DNA from 3 places in the Bradyrhizobium sp. CCBAU 53340 genome. Region 3 is predicted to be linked to each of the others. Evidence: predicted binding sites of a transcription regulator. Region 3 holds the regulator's gene; each other region holds the start of a gene.
What was found. The regulator LexA, encoded in region 3, represses DNA repair genes until DNA is damaged. The targets are predictions, from matches to a motif close to TGTTCNNNNTGTGTTCNG.
Positions count from the first base shown of each region.

Region 1: XH89_RS18950 (single-stranded DNA-binding protein) is a predicted target of LexA. The motif match lies at 3,102-3,119, and genes of this name have one in related genera.
Region 2: XH89_RS03245 (helicase-related protein) is a predicted target of LexA. The motif match lies at 2,309-2,326, and genes of this name have one in related genera.

Region 1 covers NZ_CP030055.1:3,984,220-3,989,660, forward strand. Annotated here, with positions in the region: gene uvrA (excinuclease ABC subunit UvrA) at 1-910, opposite strand, end outside; gene XH89_RS18940 (outer membrane protein) at 1,182-1,844, opposite strand; gene XH89_RS18945 (outer membrane protein) at 2,079-2,840, opposite strand; gene XH89_RS18950 (single-stranded DNA-binding protein) at 3,260-3,757, shown strand; gene gyrA (DNA gyrase subunit A) at 4,100-5,441, shown strand, end outside.
Region 2 covers NZ_CP030055.1:699,325-704,765, forward strand. Annotated here, with positions in the region: gene rpmB (50S ribosomal protein L28) at 144-452, opposite strand; gene XH89_RS03240 (DUF3108 domain-containing protein) at 1,010-1,819, shown strand; gene XH89_RS03245 (helicase-related protein) at 2,597-5,441, shown strand, end outside.
Region 3 covers NZ_CP030055.1:3,861,378-3,866,818, forward strand. Annotated here, with positions in the region: gene XH89_RS18325 (DUF2171 domain-containing protein) at 1-35, shown strand, start outside; gene XH89_RS18330 (ComEC/Rec2 family competence protein) at 131-2,413, shown strand; gene XH89_RS18335 (hypothetical protein) at 2,424-2,858, opposite strand; gene XH89_RS18340 (hypothetical protein) at 3,051-3,254, opposite strand; gene lexA (transcriptional repressor LexA) at 3,441-4,142, opposite strand; gene glp (gephyrin-like molybdotransferase Glp) at 4,319-5,441, opposite strand, start outside.

The DNA of each region.
Region 1 (5,441 bases), 120 kb from region 3:
AGAACAGCCGCGGCTCGATCTCGGGGATCGTGAAGCCGGAGACGGGGCAGGCGAACTTTTCCGAGAACAGGATGCGCTCGGGCCCGCTCTTGTCATGGATCTTTGCGGTCTTCTTTTTCTCCTCGACCGGTGCTGCCGCCGGCGCGTCGGCGAATTCGACCACCGCGAGGCCCTCGGCGAGTTTCAGAGCGGTCTCAAAGCTTTCGGCGAGGCGCTGGCCGATGTCGGCGCGCACCACGATGCGGTCGACGACGACGTCGATGTCGTGCGGGAATTTCTTGTCGAGCGCCGGCGCTTCTGCGAGCTCATAGAAGCTGCCGTCGATCTTGACGCGCTGAAAGCCCTTCTTGAGCCATTCGGCGAGCTCCTTGCGGTACTCGCCTTTGCGGCCGCGCACGACCGGCGCCAGCAGATAGAGGCGGGTGCCCTCGGGCAGCGCCAGCACGCGGTCGACCATCTGCGAGACGGTCTGGCTCTCGATCGGCAAGCCCGTGGCCGGCGAATAGGGCACGCCGACGCGCGCCCAGAGCAGGCGCATGTAATCGTAGATCTCGGTGACCGTGCCGACGGTCGAGCGCGGGTTCTTCGAGGTCGTCTTCTGCTCGATCGAGATCGCCGGCGACAGGCCGTCGATCTGGTCGACGTCGGGCTTCTGCATCATCTCGAGGAACTGACGGGCATAGGCCGACAGCGATTCGACGTAGCGGCGCTGGCCTTCGGCGTAGATGGTGTCGAAGGCGAGCGAGGATTTGCCGGAACCGGAGAGGCCGGTGAACACCACCAGCTTGTCGCGGGGAATCTCGACGTCGATGTTCTTGAGGTTGTGCTCGCGCGCGCCACGGATCGTAATTGCGCGCAGGCTCGAGCCCGCGTTCTGCTGTTGGCGCTTCGCCTTGATCACTTCATCCATCCGAGTTGCCCTCAAGGAGTCCCAAAAGCGACGCGATCGCGCCAACGTACAGGCGCGCTTCGCCCGGAACCGGGATCGGCGCCGATGGGGTTGTGAGGCGAACGTAGGAAGAACGGAGACGGATTTCCAGTGGGACTTGCGAATCGTCAACGGATTGTTGGTGCGCTGGCGGGACTTGGCAGCAGCCAGTCACCGCGCGAAAACAAAAAGGCCGGCGCGAGGCCGGCCTTTCGTAACGCGATGGCGTTGGAGCCGAAGCTCAGTACTTATCTCAGTACTTGGCGACAACCGGGCCGTTGAAGTGATAGTTCACGCCGAGCTGCACGGTGTGGAGGTTGAGCGTGCCGGTCGGCAGGGTGCCGAAGTAGGTCTCGCCGCCAAGGCTGCGATAGAGGTATTCACCCTTGATCGACCACTGCGGAGCGATGAAGGCTTCGACGCCGGCGCCGACGGTCCAGCCGGAGTGGAACTTGCTGTCGGAGACGCTCACGCCGAGCGCGGAGAGGGTGATCTTGTTGTCGATCCAGGCGTAACCACCGGTGCCGTAGAACAGGACGTTGTTGACGGCGTAGCCGATGCGGCCGCGGACCGTGCCCAGCGCGTCGGTCTTGGAGGCGGCGGTGATGCCAGTGGTCGCGTCCGTCGCCGAGGCGCTGACGTCAGCCCAAGAGCCGTCGGCCTCGATGCCGAACACGACATTGCCGGTCTGCCAGTTGTAGCCGGCGGTGCCGCCGACGAAGCCGCCCTGCATCCGCGGGCTGCTCGAATCTTCCCAGGCGCCGCCGCCGACGAGACCGAGGTAGAAGCCGGTCCAGTTGTAGACCGAGGCCATGGCGACCGGAGCCTTGGTGTAGGGGCGCGCCGCCAGGTCGGCAGCCGAAGCGGCGCCGGTCAGAGCGATCAAAGCGGCCGAAGCCAACAAAATCTCTTTCATTTTCAACCTAATCCCAGTCCCAGTTTCTGTTTTGCCTTCCGTGCGTCGGAAGGACATCGGACGCTTTGGTCCAACTGATGTCGTCCTTACACCACTAAAGCTGTAAGTTGTGTCTCCCAAAAGTCACAACAGACGTAAAATGTAATAGTTGCTGACCTTTAGTTCCCTCAGGGAACCCGCAGCAAAAAGGCCGGCACGAGGCCGGCCTTCGATTCGTCAATGATTTCAGTGGAGTCAGTACTTCGCGATAACAGGGCCGCCCCAGCGATAGTTGAGACGGACGAGGCCCATATCGACATTCTGGCTGATCCGGTCGGTCTGGAATGGAGCGCCGGCCGGTGAGTTGAGGGTGAGGGTCCGAGTCCCCAGGAAGATGTGGTCGTACTCGACGCCAACCGACCAGTTCGGCGCGAAGCCGAATTCAAGGCCGGCTCCAACCGTGCCGCCCCAGCGGTTGTCGCTGGCCGAGGCGAGCAGGGTGCCGGCGCCAGCGAAGCCAGGCGCGGTGTAGATGTTGTACTTGTCGGCGACCACCGCGGCGCCGCCTTTCACGTAAAACAAGACGTTGTTCCAGGCATAGCCGACCTGGCCTGTGATCAGCCCGAAGGCATCGATCTTCGAGCGGTTACGCTGAGCGGGGAAGAGAACGCTGACGTTGTCGCCGGAGAAGTCGGCCCAGTTGCCCTGGCCTTCGAGCCCGAACACCCAATTGGCCGATTGCCAGCGATAACCGATCTGGCCACCGACCGTGCCGCCGGTGGCGTTGTGGCAGCCCTCGCCACCCACGAACGCGCCGCCGCCAAGGACGACGTTGTCCCAGCACTTGTGACTGGATCCGCCGCCGCCGTTGATGCCGATGTAGAAACCACTCCAGTCGTAGATGGTGGCAATCATCGGCGCCGGCGCCTTGGTGTAGGGACGTGCCGCAAGGTCTGCTGCACTGGCGGGTGCAGACAGCGCGACGATTCCGATTGTAGCGAACAGAATTTTCTTCATTGCAGTCTCCCCAGTGTTGTCCGCCCTGGAGTCCCCGAGCGGTCAATCAGGCGCGACGCCCAAATGGTCTAATTCCAAGGCAACCGTAGCCCAATCGGGAGGCAGAGTCCGTCTCTGGAATGCAACAGTCGCGGGCAATCGTCCTGCGCTTAACCTAATGAATGTTAAGCATTTTCTGGTCCCGCCGAGTTCCAATTCATCGCACCGTGCACAGCGGAATTGGGTACCGCCCCGCCCGCGAAAGGTCGGTCAATTCCGCTATGGAACAAATCTGGAACAAACGTCCGGTCGATGCTATATGTGGGGATAACCAAGGGCGTCGCGGCCCGATCGGGTCTTGTAAGCGTATAGGGTCGATCCGACAGGCAGCGCGGGCGCGCCTTTTCGAAATTCAGTGGCATTTGGAGTGGAGAGCGGCGATGGCGGGAAGCGTCAACAAGGTCATTCTGGTCGGAAATCTCGGCAAGGATCCGGAAATCCGCCGCACCCAGGACGGGCGGCCGATCGCGAATCTGAGCATCGCGACCTCCGAGACCTGGCGCGACAAGAACAGTGGCGAGCGCAAGGAAAAGACCGAGTGGCACCGCGTCGTGATCTTCAACGAGGGGCTGTGCAAGGTCGCCGAGCAGTATCTGAAGAAGGGCGCCAAGGTTTACATCGAGGGCGCGCTCCAGACCCGCAAATGGACCGATCAGAGTGGCGTGGAGAAGTACTCCACCGAGGTCGTGCTCCAGGGCTTCAACTCGACGCTGACGATGCTCGACGGCCGCGGCGGTGGCGGAGGAGGCGGCAGCTTCGGGGATGAGCCGGGAGGCGATTTCGGCTCGTCCGGCCCCGTCAGCAGCGCACCGCGCCGCCCCGTGGCCGCCGGCGGCGGTGGCCGCAACAACGACATGGACGACGACATCCCGTTCTGAGAGCGGATCGCACGTGGCGAATGCGCTGCCCGGATTGGGGCGGCGCTTCCCGCGTCATGTCAGCAAATCTGACTAATAGGTGGGGCGGGCTCGGAAATTCCGGGCCCGTTTCATGTTTCGGTTGAACTCGGCCGGCACTCGGCGAGCCGGCTGGTGGGGGCCGCGCACGATTGGGAGCCGATTTCCGGCGGCCGAATCCGGGGCCGTCCAAGGCGCTGCGCACAACGCCTTAAGTCGTTGGAAAAACAATCGGAAAAAGCGCTTCCGCCGGCCTTGCAAGGGTGGTTATCGGGGCCTCGATGCGCTATATGATTCCCAGATAAAATTTCACCGGATTTCCCCTTGGCTGACGACGACAACAAGCCCGGCGACCAGCCGGCGCAACCCTCGGACATTCGCCCCGTTTCGATCTACGAGGAGATGAAGAAGTCCTATCTCGATTACGCCATGAGCGTGATCGTGTCGCGTGCGCTGCCCGATGCGCGCGACGGGTTGAAGCCGGTTCATCGCCGCATCCTCTTCTCGATGAACGAGGAAGGCTACACGCCCGACAAGAAGCATAAGAAATCCGCCGGTATCGTCGGCGACGTGATGGGCCAATACCATCCGCATGGCGACCAGGCGATCTATGACGCGCTGGTGCGCATGGCGCAGCCGTTCTCGATGCGCGAACTGCTGGTGGACGGGCAGGGCAATTTCGGCTCGGTCGACGGCGATCCGCCGGCGGCGATGCGCTACACCGAATCCCGCCTGACCAAGATCGCGCTCAAGCTGCTCGACGACATCGACAACGAGACGGTCGATTTCCAGGACAACTATGACGGCTCGACCAAGGAGCCGGTGGTTCTGCCGGCGCGGTTCCCGAACCTGCTGGTCAACGGCGCAGGCGGCATCGCGGTCGGCATGGCCACCAACATCCCGCCGCACAATCTCGGCGAGGTCATCGACGCCTGCCTGGCGCTGGTCGACAATCCGTCGCTGACCATCGACGAGCTCAACAACATCATTCCGGGTCCGGATTTCCCGACCGGCGGCATCATCCTGGGACGTCAGGGCATCCGCAGCGCCTACCATCTCGGCCGCGGTTCCATCGTGATGCGCGGCAAGGTCGAGTTCGAGACCATCCGGAAGGAGCGCGAGGCAATCGTCATCACCGAGATCCCGTATCAGGTGAACAAGGCGACGATGGTCGAGCGCATCGCCGAACTCTACAAGGAAAAGAAGATCGAGGGCATCTCGGATCTGCGCGATGAATCCGACCGCGACGGCTACCGTGTCGTCGTCGAGCTCAAGCGCGATGCTGTGCCCGACGTGGTGTTGAACCAGCTCTACAAATTCACACCGCTGCAGACGAGCTTCGGCGTCAACGCCGTCGCGCTCGACTCGGGCCGTCCGCAGACGATGAACCTGAAGGACATGCTGACGATTTTCGTCGGCTTCCGCGAGCAGGTCATCACCCGCCGTACCAAGTACAAGCTGCGCAAGGCGCGCGAGCGCGCGCATGAGCAGGTCGGCCTTGCGATTGCCGTCGCCAACATCGACGAGATCATCAAGGTGATCCGGACCTCGCCGACGCCGGCCGTGGCGCGCGACACCCTGATGACGCGCGACTGGCCGGCGCGCGACGTCGAGGACATCATCACGCTGATCGACGATCCCCGCCATCGTATCAACGAGGACGGCA
Region 2 (5,441 bases), 3.2 Mb from region 3:
GAATGCGAGCGGACAACTGTTATGCAACTACCAATAGGTCTAACAAAAACGGCCGGATCTTTCGATCCGGCCGCAACGCAAAACGCTACTGGCTAAGCCTACGCCACGCGACGCAACTTAGCCCCCGCCCAACTCAAAAAATCTTAGCTGGCCTTCTTGGCCGGCGCGGTGTCGCCGACCTTCTTCTCGATGGCGCGCTTCAGCTCGACGACGCGGGGCGACAGGGTGTCGGCCTTGGCCTTGAGCAGATAGGCATCGAGGCCGCCATTGTGGTCGACGCTCTTCACCGCGTTGGTGGAGACGCGCAGGCGCACGTTGCGGCCCAGCGCTTCCGAGATGAAGGTCACGTTGACCAGGTTCGGCAGGAAGCGGCGCTTGGTCTTGATGTTGGAGTGGCTGACCTTGTGGCCGACGAGGGGGCCCTTGGCCGTCAGTTCGCAGCGGCGAGACATGGCATAATCCTTAACTCTGAACCCCCAATGATTGCGGCCGCCATTCGGGGCGCCACGGGGGCAAATTCTCTGTCCTTGCAGGGAGCGGGCGGACGTATAGGGGGAGTGGGGCGGGTAGTCAAGGATTTGGGGCGGGGATCGTGCTCCGGAATAGATGTCATCGCCCGCGAAGGCGGGCGATCCAGTATTCCAGAGGCCGGCGTTTGAGAGCCTGATCTTACCACATCCGCCCCGGCGTACTGGATGCCCCGGTCAAGCCGGGGCATGACAGCGGAGCAAGCGGGGGTATGACAGCGGGATGGGTGGGGAGAGGTATCGGAGCCCGGAGCGAGGCCGCGGGCCAATCACCAAAACGGCAATGTTTAAAACGCCTTACCATCACATAAAGGGCGCAATCGCCACTGATGAGTCCAGTGAGTTCCGAGCCTTGGCCGCCTTTATGCATTGCTTACGGCCGCAACAGGCTTAAGTAACAACCGCTCGCTTCCCGATTGGATCGTCTCGTGCACACGTCCCCCCTCATTCCGCCCCGGCCGCGCGCGGCCGGCCGGCTGGCGCTGGCCGCTTTTGGTGGCCTGCTGCTGGTGTGGGCGGCGGAGCCGGCGGCGGCGCAGGGCAAGCTCGAGGCGCAGTATGAGGCGAGCCTGGCCGGCATTCCGGTCGGCCGCGGCGCCTGGAACATCGATATCCAGGACGACGTGTTCTCGGCCGCGGCCTCCGGCGGCACCACCGGCATCCTGAAATCCTTCGCGGGCGGGTCCGGCACCGGCGCCAGCCAAGGGCGCATCGTCAATGGCGCGCTGGTCGCTTCGGCTTACCAGGCCTCCACCACCACCTCGAAGAAGACCGAAGAGATCCACATCACCCTCGACAAGGGCAATGTGAAGGAGTTCGGCATCATTCCCGAGCCACCGGTCGATCCTGATCGCATCGTCGTCACCGAGGCGCATCGCCGCGGCGTGTTCGATCCGATGACGGCCTCGCTGGTGCGGGTGCCTGGAAACGGCGATCCCTTGTCGCCCGAGGCCTGCCACGGCTCAGCGCCCGTGTTCGACGGCCGCATGCGCTACGAACTCAAGCTCGATTTCAAGCGCATGGAGACCGTGAAGGCGGAGAAGGGGTACAAGGGCCCGGTCGTGGTCTGCGCGCTCTATTTCGTGCCCGTCGCCGGCTACATCCCCGACCGCCCCGTGATCAAATACCTCGCCGCCCAGCGCAACATCGAGATCGCGTTCGCGCCGGTCGCGGGCACGCGCATCCTGGTTCCCTTCTGGCTCAAGGTTCCGACGCCGCTGGGCCCGGCGATGCTGGAAGCCACCAGCTTCATCACCACCGCCCAGCCGCCGCGCGTGGCGAAGACGCAGTAGGGCCCGGGGCCACGGAGGCCACGCCCTTCTCTGCCAGACCGTCACCCTGAGGTGGCCGCCCCTTCGGCGGCCCTCGAAGGGCGACAGCCCGCCTGTTCCCGCGAGCGCAACCCAGCCGCCACATCCGGGCCGTGCACCCTTCGAGGCTCCCGGTACGGTGCTTCGCACCGCGCCACTCGCACCTCAGGATGACGGATGGGCGAGATTCGGCTGGAAACCGGTGCCTCTCAGCGACATCAATGACTTACCTACTGTGCATGGGGTTGTTTTCAGGTCATGGCGCAAGGCGCCGCCATTCCCGGAATCCATTTGACTCCCCGGCGATTCTGATTCGACTCCGCGCCGTCCCCAATTTTAAGGAACACGCCACCAAATCGTCGCTTGTACGACGTCACAAAACTTCATCTAGTGCGCACGCAAAACGAGTCCCACGACACCTTGCGTGAACGTAACAGGACTCAACAGGGAGTCAGCGATTCGGCCGCGATTCGTTCTAGAGTCGTTCCGAAGCTTAAGAGATGCGGGAAAAGCGTCGCAAATTGAGACAGTTGCGCGAGGTTTGGGGAAGCGTCACCGCGTCCTCCGTTGTCATGCCCCGGCTTGACCGGGGCATCCAGTACGCCGAGGCCTCTCGGCTCAGCCACGGACGCCTCGGCGTACTAGATCGCCCGGTCAAGCCGGGCGATGACAGTTGTGCGTGTGGTGAGCGCTCGGCATGCCATTGCCCCCATCAGGCCCTGACAATCGCCTCATTAGCCATTACCTAATCACCTAGACATGGCCTTTCCTCCTTCCCCCTTTGCTTCCGAGCGCGCGCCGGGTAGCGGCGTCACTGCGGTGCTCGGGCCGACCAACACCGGCAAGACCCATCTCGCCATCGAACGGATGCTCGCGCATTCCTCAGGGCTGATCGGCCTGCCGCTGCGCCTGCTCGCGCGCGAGGTCTATAACAAGATCGTCGCGCGCGTCGGCCCTGAAGCGGTCGCGCTGGTGACGGGCGAGGAGAAGATCAAGCCGAAGTCGCCGCGCTATTGGGTGTCGACCGTCGAGGCGATGCCGCGCGACCTCGATGTCTCCTTCCTCGCCGTCGACGAGATCCAGATCGCCTCCGACCTCGAGCGCGGCCACGTCTTCACCGACCGCATCCTCAACCGTCGCGGCCGCGACGAGACGTTGCTGCTAGGCGCCGCCACGATGCGCCCGATCATCGAGCGGCTGTTGCCGGGCGTGTCCATGATCACGCGTCCCCGCCTGTCTAGCCTCGAATTCGCCGGCGACCGCAAGATCACGCGCCAGCCGCGCCGCACCGCGATCGTCGCGTTCTCGGCCGACGAGGTCTACGCCATCGCCGAGCTGATTCGCCGCCAGCATGGCGGCGCGGCCGTGGTGCTGGGCTCGCTCTCGCCCCGCACGCGCAATGCGCAGGTCGAGATGTTCCAGAACGGCGACGTCGATTATCTCGTCGCCACCGACGCCGTCGGCATGGGCCTCAATCTCGACGTCGACCACGTCGCCTTTGCGTCCGACCGCAAGTTCGACGGCTATCAGTTCCGCCGCCTGACGCCGGCCGAGTTCGCGCAAGTCGCGGGCCGCGCCGGCCGCGCCACGCGCAACGGCACGTTCGGCACCACGGGCCGCTGCGCCCCCTTCGAGCCCGAGCTCGTGAACGCGCTGCAGAACCACATCTTCGATCCCGTGAAGATGCTGCAATGGCGCAATTCGAAGCTGGATTTCTCCTCCCTCGGTGCGCTCCAGGTCTCGCTGAACCTGGCCCCCGGCCACGACACCTTGACGCGGGCGCCGATCGCCGAAGACATGCGCGTGCTCGACCACGCCGCCCGCGACGTCGAGGTGCGCGATATCGCGCATGGCAAGGCCGCGGTGGAACGGCTGTGGGAGGCTTGCCAGGTCCCCGATTACCGAAAGCTGTCGCCGGCGGCCCATGCCGAGCTGGTGACGACGCTCTACGGCTTCCTGATGCGGAAGGGTTGCATCCCCGATGCCTGGTTTGCCGCCCAGGTCGACCAGTCCGACCGTATCGACGGCGACATCGACACGCTGTCGGCCCGGATCGCACAGATCCGCACCTGGACCTTCGTCGCCAACCGCCCGGACTGGCTGAAAGACCCCGATCGCTGGCAGGGGATCACGCGGGAGGTCGAAAATAAATTGTCGGATGCGCTCCACGAACGCTTGACTGAGCGTTTCGTTGATCGCCGGACCAGTGTATTGATGCGCCGCCTGCGGGAGAACACGAGCTTGAATACGGAAATCGGCAAGACCGGCGAAGTCATCGTCGAAGGCCATGTCATCGGCCGCCTCGACGGCTTCACCTTTGCACCGGATGCGGCGGAAGCCGGCTCCGATGCGAAAGCCTTGCAGGCTGCCGCGCAAGCGGTGCTCGCCGGCGAGATCAACGCGCGCGCCGAAAAACTGGGCAACGCGCCGGACGATCAGTTCGTGCTGACCTCGGAAGGCACCATCCGCTGGACCGGCGATGCCGTGGCGCGGCTGTCCGCCGCAGAGGATGCGCTGCATCCGCGCATTCGCATCATCTCGGACGAGCGCCTGACGGGCGGCCCGCGCGAGAAGGTGCAGGCGCGGCTCGACCTCTGGCTCAAGACGCATATCGAGAAGCTGCTCGGGCCGATGTTCGAGCTGTCGAAGGCCGAGGACGTCACCGGCATTGCCCGCGGCATCGCCTATCAGCTGGTCGAGGCGCTCGGCGTGCTCGAGCGTCCGAAGATCGCGAGCGAGCTGAAGGATCTCGACCAGCCCTCGCGCGCGACCTTGCGCAAATACGGCGTGCGCTTCGGCGCCTATCACATCTATTTCCCCGGCATCCTGAAGCCCGCCGCGCGCGCGCTCGCCGCGCTGTTGTGGGCGCTGAAGCAGGACAATGTCGATCTGTCGGCACTGTCGGGCGCGCAGCATCTGGCCTCATCCGGCCGCACCTCGTTCCCGGTCGACAAGAGCCTGCCGCGCGATGCCTATCGCGTGCTCGGCTACAAGCAGGCCGGCGAGCGCGCCGTGCGCGTCGACATCCTGGAGCGCCTCGCCGATCTGATCCGTCCGGCGCTGGCCTGGCGCGAGAATTCGCCGGGCGAAAAGCCGGCCGGCGCGTTCGATGGCCGCGGCTTCGTGGTGACGCAGGCGATGACGTCGCTCACCGGCTCGGCCGGCGAAGATTTTGCCTCGGTGCTGCGTGCGCTCGGCTATCGCATGGAGAAGCGTGCGCCGCTGCCGCCGAAGCCGGTGGCTGTTGCTGAGACGCCGGCTGCGGAAGCGTCCGCCGAGACGCCCGCGGCCGAAGAGGCCGCAGCGCCCGCGGACGCCGCAATCGAAGCCGTCACCGTCGAAGACGCGCCCGGCATGGAGCAGCCCGATCAGGCAGCGCCCGAAGAGCCTGCGCTCGAAGCCTTGCCTGAAGCGCCGGTCACGCCGGAAGACGCGCCTGGTATCGCGCCGCCGGCCGAAGAAGCTGCTGCGCCCGTCGAGGCTGCTCTTGAAGCCGCTGCTGCCGAAATCGCCGCAGTGGAAGCCGCTGCATCGCCGGATGCTGCCGCGCCCGTCGAAGCCGCGCCGACTGAAGTTACTGCCGCGCCTGCAGAGCCCGAGCTCG
Region 3 (5,441 bases):
CGGATGTTGCCGTGACGATGGAACAGGAAAAGTAGGGCTCGTCCCCTTCGTTCCCGATCCGTACCGCTATTCGGCGGCCTGCACGTTCCGGTAGCTTCTGCGTCCGTCGCGTATCGCAGGGTTGCAGGGAATGGCGGAGCCGGGCCGGCCACAGCGTGCCTCGCAGGGGATCGCCGGCACTTGGCCGACCGGCAGGGCTGCCTCGGCCGGCGGCCTTGTGCCGGCAGGCTTTGACCTTTGGCCCGCGATCGTCGGGACGCTGCGCGAATGGGTCAAGGCTGAAGCCGGCGCCGGGCGATTGTTTCCCTGGGTGCCGATCGCCTTCGGCTGCGGCATCGCGCTCTACTTCGCCGCCGATCACGAGCCGGTGCTGTGGGTCACGGCTACGACAGCGGTCGCGCTTGCGATCGGTGCGATCCTGTTGCGGCGGAGCCGCCTGTTTGCGCCGGCCATCATGATTGCGGCGGTCGCGGCCGGGTTCGCCATGGCGACCTGGAAAACGGCACGCATCGCGCACACCGTGCTCGCCAAGCCGCTGTATTCGGTGTCGCTGTGGGGCTTCGTCGAGACCCGCGACATCCGCGAACGCACCGACCGTTTCATGCTGCGCGTCACCGCGATGGAGGCGCAGCGCAGCGACGTGAAGCTCGAACGCGTCCGCCTGTCCGTGCGGAAGGGCACGGCGCCCGATGTCGGCAGCTTCGTGCAGCTGAAGGCGCGGCTGATGCCGCCGCTGTCGCCGCTGCGACCCGGCAGTTACGATTTCTCGCGCGATATGTTCTTCCAGGGCATCGGTGCGTCCGGCTTTGCGATGGGGGCGATTACCACCGTGACGCCGCCCGTGTCAGGCGGATTGCAGCTACGCTATGCCGCGATTATGCAGGGCCTGCGCGATGCGATCGACGCGCGCATCCGTGCCACGCTCGACGGCGACAACCGCGCGATCGCGACCGCGCTCCTCACCGGACGCCGCGATGCGATCACGACGCCCGTCAACGATGCGATGTTCATTTCCGGCCTCGGCCACGTCTTGTCGATCTCCGGCTATCACATGGCCGTCGTCGCCGGCGTCGTCTTCTTTGCGGTTCGCGCGCTGCTTGCGTTGATCCCCGGCCTAGCGGTCGGCTTTCCCATCAAGAAATGGTCGGCCGCTGCGGCGCTGGTGGCATCCGCGTTCTACCTGCTGCTCTCGGGCGCCGAAGTCGCAACGCAGAGATCGTTCTTCATGACCGCGGTCGTGCTGATTGCGGTTATCGTCGATCGCCGCGCCATTACGTTCCGCACCCTAGCCGTGGCCGCGCTGATCGTGCTCGCAGTGGCGCCGGAAGCGCTGGTGCATCCGAGCTTCCAGATGTCGTTTGCTGCAACGCTCGGGCTGGTCGCGATGGTGCAGATCGGCATGCCGAGCCTGTTGGCCTCGCCCGATCATTCGACGACGGCGCGCATCGCGCTGTGGGGCGGCCGCGAGATCGCGATGTTGTCCATGGCCTCGATGATCGCAGGGCTGGCGACCACGCCTTACGCCGCCTTCCATTTCCACCGCGTTACGCCCTACGGCGTGCTCGCCAATCTCGGCGCTATGCCCGTGGTCTCGGCGCTGGTGATGCCGGCGGGGCTGCTGGGACTGCTCGCAGCGCCCTTCGGGCTCGACGGCGTGTTCTGGTGGTTGATGGGGATCGGCATCGACTGGATGATTTTGGTCACGCGCTGGGTGGCGGCGCTACCGGGCGCTGTCGGCCATGTCGGCGCCTTCGGTACGGCGCCGCTGATCGCTGCGAGCTTGGGCCTGGTCCTGATGGGTCTGCTGCGCACACCGCTGCGTTGGTCGGGAGCGGTCGTGCTCGTGGCCGCGACCATCTGGGGTCTTTCCGTCCGGCAACCCGATATTCTCATCGCCGGTGACGGCCAGAACGTTGCGGTGCGAGGCAGGGACGGGCAGCTGCATCTGATCAGGACGAGGAAGGACAATTTCCTGCTCAAGGAGTGGCTTGCGGCGGACGCTGATCCGCGCGACGCGGCCAGCGGTTCGCTCGGTGACGGCGTTTCATGCGACGATGCCGGCTGCGTGACACCGCTTGCCGACGGCCGCATGGTTGCGCTGGCCCTGCGCATCGACGCGCTGGCCGATGATTGCAGCCGCGCGGCACTGGTGGTGACGACAAGGCCTGCGCCGCCGGATTGTCGCGCGATGGTGGTCAACCGGCCGCGTCTGGCGAGCCAGGGCGCGCTGACGCTAACACCCCGCGGCGATGGTTTTGCGATTGCGGCGGTGAGGGCGAGGGGCGCAAATCGCCCCTGGTCGCCGGCGGCGGCCGGCGATGGAGATTTCGAATTGACCCTCGTGCCACGGTCGACAGCTCCGCGCTCCAAGGACGCAACACCGTCCGAAGCCGACCTTCAGGCCGAGGATTAAAACCGACGGTTCAACCGATCGGCAGGCCCGGAGTTGTCGACTGTCTGTCGGCCACCACCTGCGGCTTGTGCTCGCGCTCGCCGAGCGGCTGGGTCACAGGCAGTTGCAGCACGGTTGCGCGCTGGCCTTCGACGAGCTGCGTCACCAGCACGTACTTGCCGTCGGGGAATTCGATCGCGTCGTGATGACGATCGGGAATGTGCGGATCGATCTTGCCGAACTTGCCGACGCGGGAATTGACGGTGCGCGTCCAGATCCAGCGGTTGTCGTAGCGGACGTTGTCGGCGAAGGCGAGCTCCGTTCCCGGCAGCAGGCAGACCGCGACCGACATGTCGGCTTCGGAGGCGAAGCCGCGCGTCGAGGTGCCGCGGAACGTTGTCGTGACGATGGTCTCGCCAACTTCTGCGGGACGTGTCGCGACGGCATGCAGGCTATAGTCACACATCGGGTGCTCCTCATGCAGGGATAGCGACCCACGTCCCTTATCGAGGCGCAGGCCTCTACCAGAGTGTAAGCATGAAAGCTCCGCTCGGTTGTAGGCAAATCTGCGGCTTGGATCCGCAAGCTACAATCACAATATCTTTCCCGAATTCGCTAGGAACAAAGCCTGCGTCCGCGCATTCGGCAAGCTTCTCCGTCAGCGTCCGGCCGGCGCCGACCAGCCCGAATATTGCCAGGCAGGCTGCGCCCGCTGATCCATGGCGTTGCGGGCATCGCGGAATTGCGCGCTGGCTGCCTGCGGCGCCTTGCGCGCGTGATGCTGGGGCTGCTTGGCAAAGGCCTGCGACGCAGATGCTGCGATCAGCATAAGCGTGACGGTGCTCAAGATGGTCTTGCGCATGGTTGTCTCCTCGGTCTCCTGATGGGCCTCGCGAAGCGATAACGCTTCGTTGCGGCGTGCCGAGGATGTAGCGCTGAAGAGGTGGCCGGATAATCTGTGCAAAACCAGAAAGACTATCCAGCCGGAGCGGACAATCGTCCGCTCCATCAGTCGATGGCGATCACCGATCGCGCGAGAGCGAGGCGCTCAGTATTTCCGGTACAGGCCGATCAGCTTGCCCTGGATCTTGACCCGGTTGGGCGGAAGGATGCGGACCTCATAGGCGGCATTCGCTGGCTCCAGCGCGATCGAGGCACCGCGGCGGCGGAAGCGCTTCAAGGTCGCCTCCTCATCGTCGATCAGGGCGACCACGATATCGCCGGTGTCGCAGCTCTCGTTGCGCTGGATCAGTGCCATGTCGCCGTCGAGAATACCGGCGTCGACCATCGAATCGCCGCGCACCTCGAGTGCGTAGTGCTCGCCCGCACCCAGCATGTCCGGTGGGACGCTGATGGTGTGGCTGCGGGTCTGCAAGGCCTCTATCGGTGTACCGGCCGCGATCCGGCCCATCACGGGCACCGCGACGGGACGCTCGCCCTCGTCGGCGGGCGGGCTCGACGTCGTGCGCAGCTTGCCGAGATTGCCCTCGATGACGCTCGGCGTGAAGCCGCGGCGATTGCCGGCGGCGGCCTGCAGCTCGGGCAGCTTGATCACTTCGATGGCGCGGGCGCGGTTCGGAAGGCGGCGGATGAAGCCGCGCTCCTCGAGCGCCGTGATCAGGCGATGGATGCCTGACTTCGAGCGCAGATCGAGCGCGTCCTTCATCTCGTCGAAGGAGGGCGGTACGCCGCTTTCCTTCAGCCGCTCGCTGATGAACCGCAGGAGCTCGTATTGTTTGCGCGTTAACATCTCGACCAAAATCCCCCTGACGATGTCGTTCGATTCCGAGACGCTGGATTCAGCGATAAGCCGCTACATGCTCGAAACAAATCATGAACGGACACTATATGTTCGATACATGTTCCGCAACTGCTTAATTTACCGTGAACGCCACAAAGTTCGCGGAACGCACGCGAACGAAGCGGTCAGGCGGGCAGTCGCAATACCTCGCAGGGCATGCCGGCCTCGGCCTTCGGCGCAAACGGCGCGCGCACGAGAAGTGCCTGTGCCGCAGCGAGATTCGCAAGCAGCGAGGAATCCTGGTGATTGACGGGAACGGCGACGAGCGTGCCGTCGTCACGTGTGTCGAGGCGCGCGCGCAAATAGTCCTCGCGCTGGTCGTTGGCGCCGACGTCGCGGCCGAGCACGGCGCGTTCGCGGCGGTGATGAATCACCGAGCGGCCTGATAACGCGCGAATCAGCGGCACCATGAACAGGAAGCCGCAGACGTAAGATGACACCGGATTGCCGGGCAGGCCGATCACCCGCATTGCCCCGAGCTGCCCGTTCATCATCGGCTTGCCCGGCCGCATCGCGATCTTCCAGAACGCCATCGCGGTGCCTTCATCGCGGAGCGCCTGCTGCACCAGATCGTGGTCGCCGACCGAGGCTCCGCCGGTCGTGACCAGGATGTCGGCGCCGCTCTCGCGCGCGCAGCGGATGCCGGCGGTGGTGGCGGCAAGCGTGTCGGCGGCAACGCCGAGATCGATGGTGTCGGCGCCCTCGCTGCGGGCAAGCGCATGCAGGGCGTAGCCGTTGGAATAGACGATCTGGCCGGGGCCGGGCGTGGTGCCCGGCATCACCAGCTCGTCGCCGGTGGCCAGGATCGCGACTTTCGGACGGCGGCGAACGGCAAGCTGCGGGCGGTTCATGCCGGCAGCGAGGGCCAGGTCGCGCTCGGTCAGCCGCGCGCCCTGGCGCAGCAGCACGTCGCCCTCGCGAAAATCGATGCCGGCAGGGCGGATGTGCCGGCCGGTCATGGCGGCTTCCTTGATCGTGATGCGCCCGCCGTCGGCAACGGTATCCTCCTGGATGATGACCGCGTCGGCGCCGTCGGGAACGACACCGCCGGTGAAGATCCGCACGGCTTCGCCGGCGCCAACGGTTCCTGCGAAGGGACGGCCGGCTGCAACCTCGCCGATGACAGCGAGCTGTGTGTCGACCTTCGCCGCATCGGCCGCGCGGACGGCATAGCCATCCATCGCCGACATGGCCTGCGGCGGCTGCGTCCGCAGCGCCGCGACGTCGCGCGCCAGCACACGGTGAAAC